2 regions of the Jeotgalibacillus malaysiensis genome follow, and region 2 is predicted to be linked to the other one. Evidence: riboswitches for the same ligand, from Rfam matches in the RefSeq annotation. Region 2 holds a riboswitch; the other holds the start of a gene.
What was found. Region 2 has a riboswitch for thiamine pyrophosphate ahead of LG330_RS05715 (biotin/lipoate A/B protein ligase family protein). Riboswitches for the same ligand answer to the same signal wherever they lie in the genome.
Positions count from the first base shown of each region.

Region 1 (5,727 bases), 140 kb from region 2:
GGATCAGGAAAAGCTCTTCAAGCTGATCAGCCCTGAAGAAATCGGCGTTCAGCTGACAGACGGCTTTATGATGGAGCCTGAAGCGAGTGTGTCAGCGATTGTGTTTGCGCATCCTGATGCGAGATATTTTAATGTGATGTAATTGTGCGTTGTGTGTGGGATGGTGGTTCGACGCTCGTTCGCTGGTGTTCGGCGTTTGAGTAGGCATGTTCGAGAGTAAATGCGCGGTGTTCGCTGTTAACGTAGTGATGTTCGACGTTTAACAGGTACACTTCGACACTTCAGGACTATTGACTCACCACCGAAACATGTTTTAGCCAACCAAAAAAGCCGGGGATTTGCTCCCCGGCTTTTCGCATGTCCATCTATTAAAGTTCCTCCGGCCTCGCACTCGGTACCTTTACAAACGATCTGCGCTTTTTTAGCAGCGCATGAATCGTTAATAATTCAAAATAAATATAACTTTTATCAGGCAGCTCTTCTTCGTCCGTCTCACCCTTGAGCTCATGCCGCAGCAGCGCAAGTGCATCTGCATCCATCGGCTCCTGTTCACCGGTTCTGATAATCCGGTTGTTCAGCTGTGAAATGAGTGTGCGGACTGCCTGTTTTTCTTCAACAGACCATTCAGGTGCATCATCTGAAGGCAGTGAAATCAGATTTGCTAAATGAAAAGACAGCTGTCTCAGCAGGTAAATCTTTTTTTGCAGCGTCTGGATTTCGTTCATTTCCTCCCGTTTATAAGAATGATAGTGCCATTCCTGAAGCTGAAATCTGCAGAACATATCTGCCCGGTCTAGCTGAGTACGCAGCTGGTTGGATGCGGATTCAAGATTCATAGGTGAGTTTTTCTGATCCAGCAGCTCATTCATTCTTTCAGCAAGCAGCTGGGTGAGTTTAGCCTGTGAATCAGAAATGAGTGAAATGATCTGATCCTTATATTTTGGCGGCATCAGTAAAAAGTTAACGAGTGTGGAAGTTAAAATGCCGATTCCTGTTGTGCCAAGTCTTTTAACAAATTCAAGCAGAAAGTGATCTTCTGTCCCTGGAATCATCGCAACCGCAGTCAGTGTCGCAACCAGCATTCCTGCATCAAGCTTCAGTTTATAACAGATCCAGATCGTCAGCACTGCCGAAATTGTATATGTAATCGCCGTATCCCCGAGCAGGAAGGTGGCGAGCATCGCAATGGAGGCCCCGATCGCAGATGCAGGGAAACGGATTATTCCCTTTTTGATTGAATCGGCAGCTGTCGGCTCAATCGTTACAATCGCTGTAATGACAGCAAAAACAACTGGCAGATTAAACAGCTGACAGATCAGCGCAGTTAAAAACACTGCAACACCTGTCTTTAAAATTCTGCCGCCGATAAATCTTCTTTTTAACCATTGCATATGATCCAGGAACCTCCTTTTTTAGTAAATTAGACGTGTTATAGTATAGCATACAAAAAGTTGGGGAGATGACATGATTCAGAATATAAGTTACAATGTTCATAGATGCAATTTCCACAAGGGGAGCCATATAGGCTGAGAGTGAACGGATTTGTTCAGACCCTTCGAACCTGTAAGTTAATGCTTACGCAGGAATGTGGATGGAAACGGACTTTTCAAGGGTCTCTGGGTTTCTATCCCCGGGACCCTTTTTGTATGGAGTGGCCCGTTGAATTCCCCTCTGTGCGAGCTGCATCGATTTCGCAAAAGGAGGAAGACATATGGAGCGTAAAAAGTTATTATTTTTAGTGGAGGTTGCGATTTTTTCAGCAATCGGTATTATCCTTGACCAGTTTTCATTCAGTCTCTGGCCACAGGGTGGTTCAATCAGTTTTGTGATGGTACCAATTATCCTGATGGCATTTCGCTGGGGCTTAAAAGGTGGTCTGTTAACAGGATTTCTTGTAGGTCTGCTGCAGACAATGTTCGGTGCCTATATTATTGATCCGGTTCAGGGGATTCTTGATTATCCGCTGGCATTCACTGTGATTGGATTTGCGGGTCTCTTTGCAGGTGTAGTGAAGCGTTCACTTGAAGAAGGCTCAATGAAAAAAGCTGCCGTCTACATCACAGCTGGTGTATTCATCGGTGCACTTCTGAGATTTATCTGTCATTTTCTTGCCGGCGTGATCTTCTTTGGATCGGGCAGTGAAGGCGTACCGGCATGGCTGTTCTCACTTGGCTACAACGGTTCATACATGGGCCCTGCGTTCATCCTGACATCCATTGTCCTTGCGACACTGCTGATCTCAGTACCAAGAGTCGCAACGAACCGTCAGATGACAAGTGCCTGATAGGCTTAAATAACTGGTTCATTTACGCTTCAGGCGGACGCTTTCCGGACGGAGGTTGCCAAGCCTCCTCGCCTTCGGCTCAGGGGTCTCGGCTTCCCTCTACTCGTCCCGGAGTCGTCGCCTTACGCTGCAATGAACCTAAATTTAATACAAAAAAGAAGATGACTTTTGACAAAAACGTCATCTTCTTTTTTATTTTCAGTCTAGATATATTCATCACTTACTACAAACGTGATATGTACTTTACTATCTTAAAGGAAGACATATATAGTTTAATCGGAGCGTAAGGGGGCGACTCCAACGCGAGAAGCAGGACAGGTGAGACCCCGCAGGCGCGAAGCGTTGAGGAGGCTCACCGCCGGCCGCGTGGAAAGCGTCCCCCTGAAGCGCAGATTAAACGGTTATTCAAGAACTAGCATCTTTCATGCAATCCACACCATACATATGATATAGTGAACCATTATAAAGCAAGGGGAGAATCGGAATGATCGTAAAAACGAACGAAGAATTAGAAGCGCTGAAAAAAATCGGCGCAATCGTTGCTGAGATCCGCGATGACATGCGTGCAGCAACTAAGCCCGGTGTAACGACCGCTGAGCTTGATGAAATCGGTAAGCAGAAATTTGAACAGTACGGTGCCATTTCAGGCCCTAAAGGTGAATATGATTTCCCTGGCTATACATGTATCAGTGTAAATGACGAAGTTGCGCACGGCATCCCTGGTGACCGTGTCATTAAAGAAGGGGACCTTGTGAATATTGATGTTTCAGGCTCTCTGGATGGTTACTTTGCTGATACAGGCATTTCATTTGTTGTAGGTGAGAATGCAGCGCTTGAAAAACTGTGTGCAACAGCAGAAGAAGCTTTTACACTGGCGCTGAAAAAGGCAAAAGCCGGTTCTAAAAAGAGCCAGCTTGGGAAAACTGTTTCACGTGTTGCCAGACAAAACGGCTATCGGGTCATTACGAATCTGACAGGACACGGTGTCGGAAAGTCTCTTCATGAAGCACCGGACCATATCCTGAACTATCATGATCCGTGGGATAACGAATTATTAACAGAAGGTACGGTCCTTGCATTTGAACCGTTTATTTCATCAGGGGCTGACTTTGTTGAAGAGCAGAATGACGGCTGGACGTATAAGACACCGGATGGCAGCCTAGTGGCACAGATCGAGCATACGATTGTAATCACAAAAGGCGAGCCTATTATTCTAACTGAATCTAAAAAAGCATAGGAAAAAGGACTTGTGACGATCACAAGTCCTTTTTCTTATAATTGAATTTCCTTCGCTTTTTTACGCTGCTGCATAAAAATCGCAGCTGCAAGCAGGAAGAATGACAGGGCTGTCGGGACAGAAATCCATGATGAGATTAATAGCATCACAAGGACCCCCGTTCCTCCAGGCGTGGGATTCTGTGTGGCGATCTGATCAATCTGCAGCAGGTAATAAGCTGAAATAATGAAGGTGAAGATCAGAAAGACCACGTTTGTGATCCAGAGCCATTTAACATTTTTTCTTAAACCGAAAACGATTGAAATTGTCATTAGTATTGGTCCCACGAGAAGTGTGATCAAAAACATTGCGAATAATAATTGCCCGTCCAACATAAAACCTCTCTTCAAAAAATCTTCTTTCACTATTCTAACCTATTTGAGAGGGAAATGCCCCGGTCATTATTTAAAAGTTAGTGTCCTGCTGCTGTAGCTGGATTTTTTCTTTTTGCGGAAAACGAACAGGCCGATAAAAATCACTGCACTGAGCACATAAGCTGTGAATACGACTGCAGATTCTTCACCTTCATTCTGTACACCGATCCCGATAAATGCCCATATAAAAACGAGCGGGTAAATCCAGTCGCTTTCTTTGTAGCGGATCCCAAGCGCCAGTGCTGTTGAGATCAATAGCAGGGCAATAGTCCATATTGGTGATGAGATGCCGAGCCCATCCCAGCCGGCTTCATTCAAGGTGTAAGCCGTGTTGGCAACGGTTGCTACACTGACCCAGCCCATGTAAACAGAGAAGGGGAGGATGTCAAAGAAACTGTACTTTGTTTGCTTGATTTTTGCGTAAATAATAATGATTGAGATGAGTAAGCCAACAATCACCGCGACTGATACAGGAAAGAATTCATAGTGCCACAGCAGAATCCATGAAATATTTAAAAGGCAGCTGATCTGAAACATAAAGGAAGTGGATTTATAGACTTCTCTTTTTCTCTGAGACTTAAAAGCACCTTTTAATACCCACAAGCCAAGCAGTATGTAGATCAGTCCCCATATAGAAAACACATAACCGGCCGGTGTGAATAATACATTCAGCCGATTTGAAATTTCGCCTGTGGTCTGTCCGTTAATCGGAAGTATGTTTGCCAGTGCATTAACGGTAATGACAGCTGCAAGCGCAATGAAATTGAGCCAAAACTGTTTCATGTTAAAACCTCCTGTCTGTGTTCTATTCCCTTCAAACAGAAAAAAATCCTTCAGACGAGCTGGTTTTTTACAAGCGTCATTTTTAATTGCAGATAGCTCACTTCCTCAGGCAAAGCCTCTTTTAACGCCTTAAGCCCCGGAACGTCCACTTGTTCTCTTGTGGACAGAATTAACTGTTCGGTTTCTTCATCAAACCACTTCTCAAAATCAAGCGGGTGACCTTCTTCAAATGCCTTTTGCAGATGACGCTCAATTGTTTGCGTTGTAAGTGCTCGGAGTTTTGCAATCTCTGAAATAGTTTTCCCGTCCTGATATAACTCGTAAGTGAACAGGTGACTTGGCTGATCAGGGTCTGCAGTCACTTCAGGCTGCTTTGGCGCCTGAGACTGGTCAGGTGCCGGGACCATGTTTTTGTTTTTGCCATGCTGTTTTGTATAGGCTGCAATGACTTCTGTAAACGGTGTTCCGTACGATTGAAGCTTTCGTTCACCGACCCCTTTGATGATGCGCATCTCAGCTTCAGTTTCCGGATAGTGCTGGGCCATTTCACGGAGTGTCGCATCTGAAAAGATTACGTAAGGCGGAACTGCATGCTCTTTTGCAAGCATTGAACGCACTTTTCGCAGCTCTTCAAATAGTGGCTCATCATAATCAGCCTGCTGCTGATGAAGCTGAAATCCGGATTTGAGCCAGACTGCCTGCTCACCTTTTAACACGGGAACCGCATCCTGCGTTAATCTTAAAATCGGGTACTGACCGCCTTCTAATGCGAGGTAGCCTTCAGCAATTAGTAGCTGAATCAGTTCAGTAATCTGTTTTTCTGACTTCTGGCTCATCAGTCCATATGTGGTGACCTGATTTAGACCGCCTTCTAACAGTTTTTTATTGCGTGAGCCCTTCAAAACTTTTGAAGTCATTCCTGTTCCGAAGCGCTCACCCATTCTTTTAACCGTTGAAAGGATCATTTGAACTTCACGCGTACGGTCTGTTTTCTCGCGGCTGTCAAGGCA
Region 1 is NZ_CP085252.1:1,143,590-1,149,316, forward strand. It holds gene metH (methionine synthase) at 1-142, shown strand, start outside; gene LG330_RS06310 (aromatic acid exporter family protein) at 369-1,391, opposite strand; TPP riboswitch at 1,501-1,603, shown strand; gene thiT (energy-coupled thiamine transporter ThiT) at 1,712-2,284, shown strand; gene map (type I methionyl aminopeptidase) at 2,769-3,521, shown strand; gene LG330_RS06325 (hypothetical protein) at 3,557-3,892, opposite strand; gene LG330_RS06330 (tryptophan-rich sensory protein) at 3,962-4,717, opposite strand; gene recQ (DNA helicase RecQ) at 4,768-5,727, opposite strand, start outside.
Region 1: another riboswitch for thiamine pyrophosphate. It lies ahead of thiT (energy-coupled thiamine transporter ThiT); the one in region 2 lies ahead of LG330_RS05715 (biotin/lipoate A/B protein ligase family protein).

Region 2 (5,727 bases):
GTAACGTACAACATCCAGATGCTTTTTCGTCGGCTGCAGATACTGACCAAGTGTCAGGATATCTACATTGTGTGCACGCAAGTCATCCATCGCTTCAATCAGCTCTTCCTTCGTCTCACCAAGGCCTACCATGATGCTTGATTTTGTCGGGATATTCGGTGCAATTTCTTTTACACGTGCAAGCAGTTCAAGTGAACGGTCATACATAGCGCGCGCACGTACTCTTTTCGTCAGACGGCGGACCGTTTCAATATTGTGGTTGAAAATATCCGGCTCAGCATCCATCAGTGTATGAAGGCTTTCATAATCACCTTTCATATCAGAAGGTAACACTTCAACTGTACAGCTAGGCAGACGGCGGTGTATTGCACGCACTGTTTCTGCAAATACAGCAGCGCCACCGTCATTCAAATCATCACGGGCAACTGCTGTGACAACGACATGCTTTAAGCCCATCATTTCAGTAGACTCAGCCACACGTTCCGGCTCACCCCAGTCAAGCTCATTCGGCAGTCCGGTTTTAACTGCACAAAAGCGGCATGCGCGTGTACACGTATCACCAAGGATCATAAATGTTGCAGTTTTACGCTCACTCCAGCACTCGTGAATATTCGGGCACTTTGCCTCTTCACACACTGTGTTCAGCTTCTTTTCACGCATCATTTTCTTCAGCTTTTTATATGAATCATTCGTATTCAGCTTTACCTTTAACCATTCGGGTTTACGTACATGTTCTTTTGCATTCGTCATACTTTCTGTCTCCCTTCCCGCTTATAAATCCATTCTTCACTCTTATACTTCTCCTCAAGCTCTGCTGCTTCTCTTAACATCTCTTCTGGCGGTGTAAAAGGTTCCAGGTCAATATCAAGCCCTTTTATGAACCCTTCTCTAAATGCATCATTCACTTCTTTAAATGTGACAGGTTTCTCAAGTACATCATTAATCGCAACAGCCCGGCTGGTAAATGCACGCCGTGCACGTTCTTTTACTTTTTCACTTGGATAAATAAACAAGTCAAACAGCTTCTCTATATCCATTGAAATCGGGATGGAGCCGTGCTGTAGAATGACACCTTTTTTACGCGTCTGTGCACTGCCTGCTGCCTTCTTCCCATCTACCATCAGCTCATACCATGATGGCTCTTCAAAGCAGACGGCTGATCCTGCCTGCTTCTGTTTTTCTTCAGGAATTGAAAAATCAGCCGGAATCCCGAGCGCACGGTAGCCCTCAAGAATGCCCTTAGACAGCACAAGATAAGCCTCTTTTATCGATTTCGGCATGGCCGGATGCTCTTCAGATACAAGCACACTGTAAGTCAGCTCATCATCATGAAGAACAGCTCTGCCACCGGTCTGCCTGCGCACAAGCTCAACACCGTATTTTTCTGCGTTTTCAAGGTCTATACTGCCACCGACCTTTTGAAAAAAGCCGACTGAAATACCGGCAGGCTTCCACCCGTAGAATCTCAGCACCGGTGGAATCTTTCCTTCACTGTGCCAATTCATCAGCACCTCATCCATCGCCATATTAAATGCTGGCGTGCCGTATCCGGAATCAAGAAAATACCACGTTTCTCTCATCGTCTGCCTCCCTTCAGCAATTACATAAAAAAACACCACTGCCTTTTAAAGGAAGTGGCTTGTACGCGTAACTATGTAAGCATACTTCCCTCCGCTGGCATCATCCAGATCAGGTACAAAGGGTTCAGCAAAAGACTGTCTCAGCCACTCGGCTCCCCCAGTAAATAAATTAATGAAATTGTCAGTTAAAGAGTATCACAGTCATTTCCATAACGCAAAAATAAATTTGTGTTACAGAATCTGTTTCAAACTGATACAGCAACTTTTAAATTCCTGTGTAATCGTGTTCAACCCTTTTTTAACAGCGATAAATCAGAATTCATCTGTTATATAAATTTTCTGTACTAACACAATAACAGGGTGTCAATTGCATCAAAAGATGTGGGAGGCGGGATGAAAGACTAATCGCAGAATATGTAAAGTAATGAAATAAATTAAACAAAAATAATGACAGATAGAAATTTGAGGCGAACGGAGCAGAAGGCGGGGACTCCAGCGGCGGAAAGGGACAGGTGAGACCCTGGAATGCGAAGCATGAAAGGGGCTCACCGCCCGGCCGCGGAAAGCTTCCGCCTGGCGTGCAGTGAGCCGGTTCATAAGTTAAAATGGTTTGATATTTTCCACCGGGTCATCTGCCAGTCTGATCCCGCTGAACTGCCATCTCATATGCGGATAGAAGAAATTGCGGTAAGTCAGCCTGATATGAGATAGCGGCGTTACACATGAACCGCCTTTTAACACAATCTGATTCGACATGAACTTCGCATTATACTCACCAAGTGCCCCATCAAGCGGTTTACTGCGCGGGTAAGGCGTATAGGGACTCTGCGTCCACTCCCATACGTCACCAAATGCTTTTTCAAACCGACCGCCGCTGTATGAATCATCCGGCTGATAGCGGTCATTGTCCATAAAGTTCCCCTGTATTTCTTCACCCTTCATTGCGTGCTCCCATTCCTGCTCTGTCGGCAGCCGCTTCCCTGCCCAGCGCGCATAAGCATCTGCTTCATAATAGCTGACGTGCGTAACAGGCGATTCCCAGTCTACCGGCTGCAGACCGCTGAGTGTAAAGTGTGACCAATCATCATCTTTTTTCAGCCAGTAAAGTGGTGCGTGCCACTTTTCTTTCTTTACCTGCTGCCAGCCATCTGACAGCCACAGCTCAGCCCGCTCGTATCCTCCGTCTTCAATAAACGCAAGATATTCGCGGTTTGTCACCGGGCGATTTGCCACCTGACAGCCGTTCAGATATGCATCATGACAAGGCGTTTCATTATCAAAAGCAAACTCCTCAGCATCTGTACCGATTTTAGTCATTCCTTTTTCAAATGGTGTAAATGTCAGCTCAGGAGCTTTGCCACCCTGTGAAGCCTTCTGCTCAAACAACGCAGGATAGAGCGGATTAAATGAAAGGTTATATTTAATATCCATCAGAATCAGCTCCTGATGCTGCTGTTCATGCTGGAGTCCCATTTCAATCAGTTCACATAAGTGATCTGTCATTTCGGTTGTCTCGATCAATTGGTTGATCTGTTCGTTCACATGCCTGCGGTAGCTGTGCGTCTCTTGCACAGTCGGACGTGAAATCAGTCCGCGCTTCGACTGTGGATGAAACGCCCCCACCGTTTCATAATACGAGTTGAACAGATAGAAGAACTGTTCATTAAAAGGCTCATATTCCTCCACAAACTCAGTTAAAATAAACTTTTCAAAAAACCAGGTCGTATGAGCCAGGTGCCATTTTGTCGGGCTGACAAATGTGTCTGCCTGCAGAATAAAATCCTCAATCTCCATCCCAGCCACCAGTTTTTCACTGTATGCACGAATATCCTGAAACATCTGCTGAATATTTTTAGATTTTGTTACACTCATCATCTTCTCCCCTTACATATGTATGTTAAAGATTGTTATTCCCTTCAGCAGATTGACGTACACTTTAATTTAGAAATATTTGTGACCCACTTCTGATTTTTTAGTAGTCATTGTATGATGGTAAACATAGCGAAAGAAATGAGTGATTGATATGAATCCATGGGAAGCAACGCACCCGGTATCATTGGAAAAAGCGAAGGAGAAAATTGAGTGTGATTTTCCTTCTTTAAAACCTGTTGGAGTCAAAGCTTGCGGATCAGGCTTTGATCATACGGTCTATGAAGTAAATGGGGAGTTCGTCTTCCGTTTTCCACGCAGACAGCTCGGCTATGAAGCGATGCAGTTTGAAAGTAGAATGCTGAAGAGTCTGGACAGAATTTCTTTCGATGGAGGGTTTGAATATCCAAAGCCAGTCTTTTATCAGGAGGCTGAAGGTGATGATTATCCTTACGTCGGCTTTACAAATGTGAAGGGAAGCGTGTTAACCGAGGAAACTGACACGGATCTTTTACACCAGCATGCTGAAGAACTCGGGAATTTCCTGAAAAAACTTCATACGCTCCCTGTTGGAGAGATAGATGCAGATCCCGATCACCTGCAACGCCTGTCTACTAAACTCCGTAAACATCATTTTCATGATATTGCATCACAATCTGCACCGGTTATACCAGAGCTTTTATACAAAAAACTCATTCATTACATTGAACAGCTGGAGGAATGGGAAAATGTGTCCGGCAACACGCCGCTGCACGGAGATCTTCATCCGAAAAATATGATCGTACGTAATGGGCGTCTGTCTGGGATTATCGACTGGGGAGATGCACATATCGGTCATCCGGCTGTCGATCTGTCTGTCGGGTATGCCTGTATGACGCCTGAGGTTCGTACGTTATTCTTTAATGCATATGGTGAAGTTGATGAGCGTACACAGGAGCTTGCGCGTTTTAAAGCTGTCTTTATTATGACGGTGCTGGTGCGTTATGCAAAAAACACGGAGGATAAGGACGTGCTGAGGTGGGGGCTGGCAGGTCTTGAGAAGTCGCTTAGTTGAATGCGGCCGGCCGGGGCTGAACCTTGGCTGGATCATGTGCGGTGGATAGCCTGGCAGGACTCCGCTCTTTAATTGGCTCAAAGCTGATGTTTTATGTATCATAACGGTGATTAATTGGATCAGCCCTCCGGATAATTGAACATAATACTTATGAGGTCTGGGTAATTGACTCACCTCACTCCATATTCGGATCTGCTCTCAACTTAATTGGCTCATCGCTCTGATTATTTGACTCACCAGCTCTACGCTGCCAAGACCGGTTCAATAACCAGAAAGAGGGTGGGACAAAAAAAGATCGTCTCATCCTTTTTCTCGTTTCGCTGCGCTTCAGGCGGACGCTTTCCGGACGGTGGTTGCTGAGCCTCCTCAACGCTACGCGTCTGCGGGGTCTCAGCTTCCCACTAATCGTCCCGGAGTCGCCGCCTTACGCTCCGCTGCACTTAGATTTTAATCCACATATTGTTTAACTTAACAAAATAGATTGTTTTGTCCCAGCCTCTTCACTTTATTTCACAACTCTCTTCTTCCCTGCGCTCCAGTAAGCTCCTTCGTCCATGTGCACAAATGGAATATCTGTATCTACTTTTCCAGTAATCTTTTCAAACAGGACATCTTCCCCATCCAGCCATTTCGCAAAATCAAATTCAACAGGCTCCCGGTCACCACCGAGTGCGAACCATGTTTTCATTTCATTAGGCAGGTAACCGGCTGTATGAATCGTTCCCGCCCACTGACTGTACAGATCCGAAAACACACCCTTATCAGAATCATTCATTAGACGGAATGCATCATACGCTGTTTTCAGCTGATCGCGATGATTGTTCATCGCATCCATCCGTTTCATTGAATCAACAAGATGGTTTCTGTTTTCTTCCTTCATGATTTCAAAATGATTCGTGCATACATTTGACTCACGCACTGCAACGCCGCGAGGGGAAGTCTCAATCACATATGTCCGGCTGCTCCGGTCATGGACTGTGTAGCTGAACGAATGGCGGTGCGGAATCTCTTTTAACATCGCAACTGCCTCATCTACATTGGCGCACGCCTCTAAAATCAGACGGCCAATCATACAGCAGATAAACCCGTCACCAGGCTTTTTACGATGCATAAAATTGTAGCCCATCGTAAGCCCGTGCTCATTCATGCCATCCATTCTTCCCGTGATCCGCTGGGTTGGCCCTGCGATCGCATACCCTGTATCAGCAGGCTGAAAAAAGCTGT
Region 2 is NZ_CP085252.1:1,008,396-1,014,122, reverse strand. It holds gene lipA (lipoyl synthase) at 1-750, opposite strand, end outside; gene LG330_RS05715 (biotin/lipoate A/B protein ligase family protein) at 747-1,580, opposite strand; TPP riboswitch at 1,650-1,749, opposite strand; gene egtB (ergothioneine biosynthesis protein EgtB) at 2,181-3,452, opposite strand; gene LG330_RS05705 (phosphotransferase family protein) at 3,604-4,503, shown strand; gene LG330_RS05700 (C45 family autoproteolytic acyltransferase/hydolase) at 5,009-5,727, opposite strand, start outside.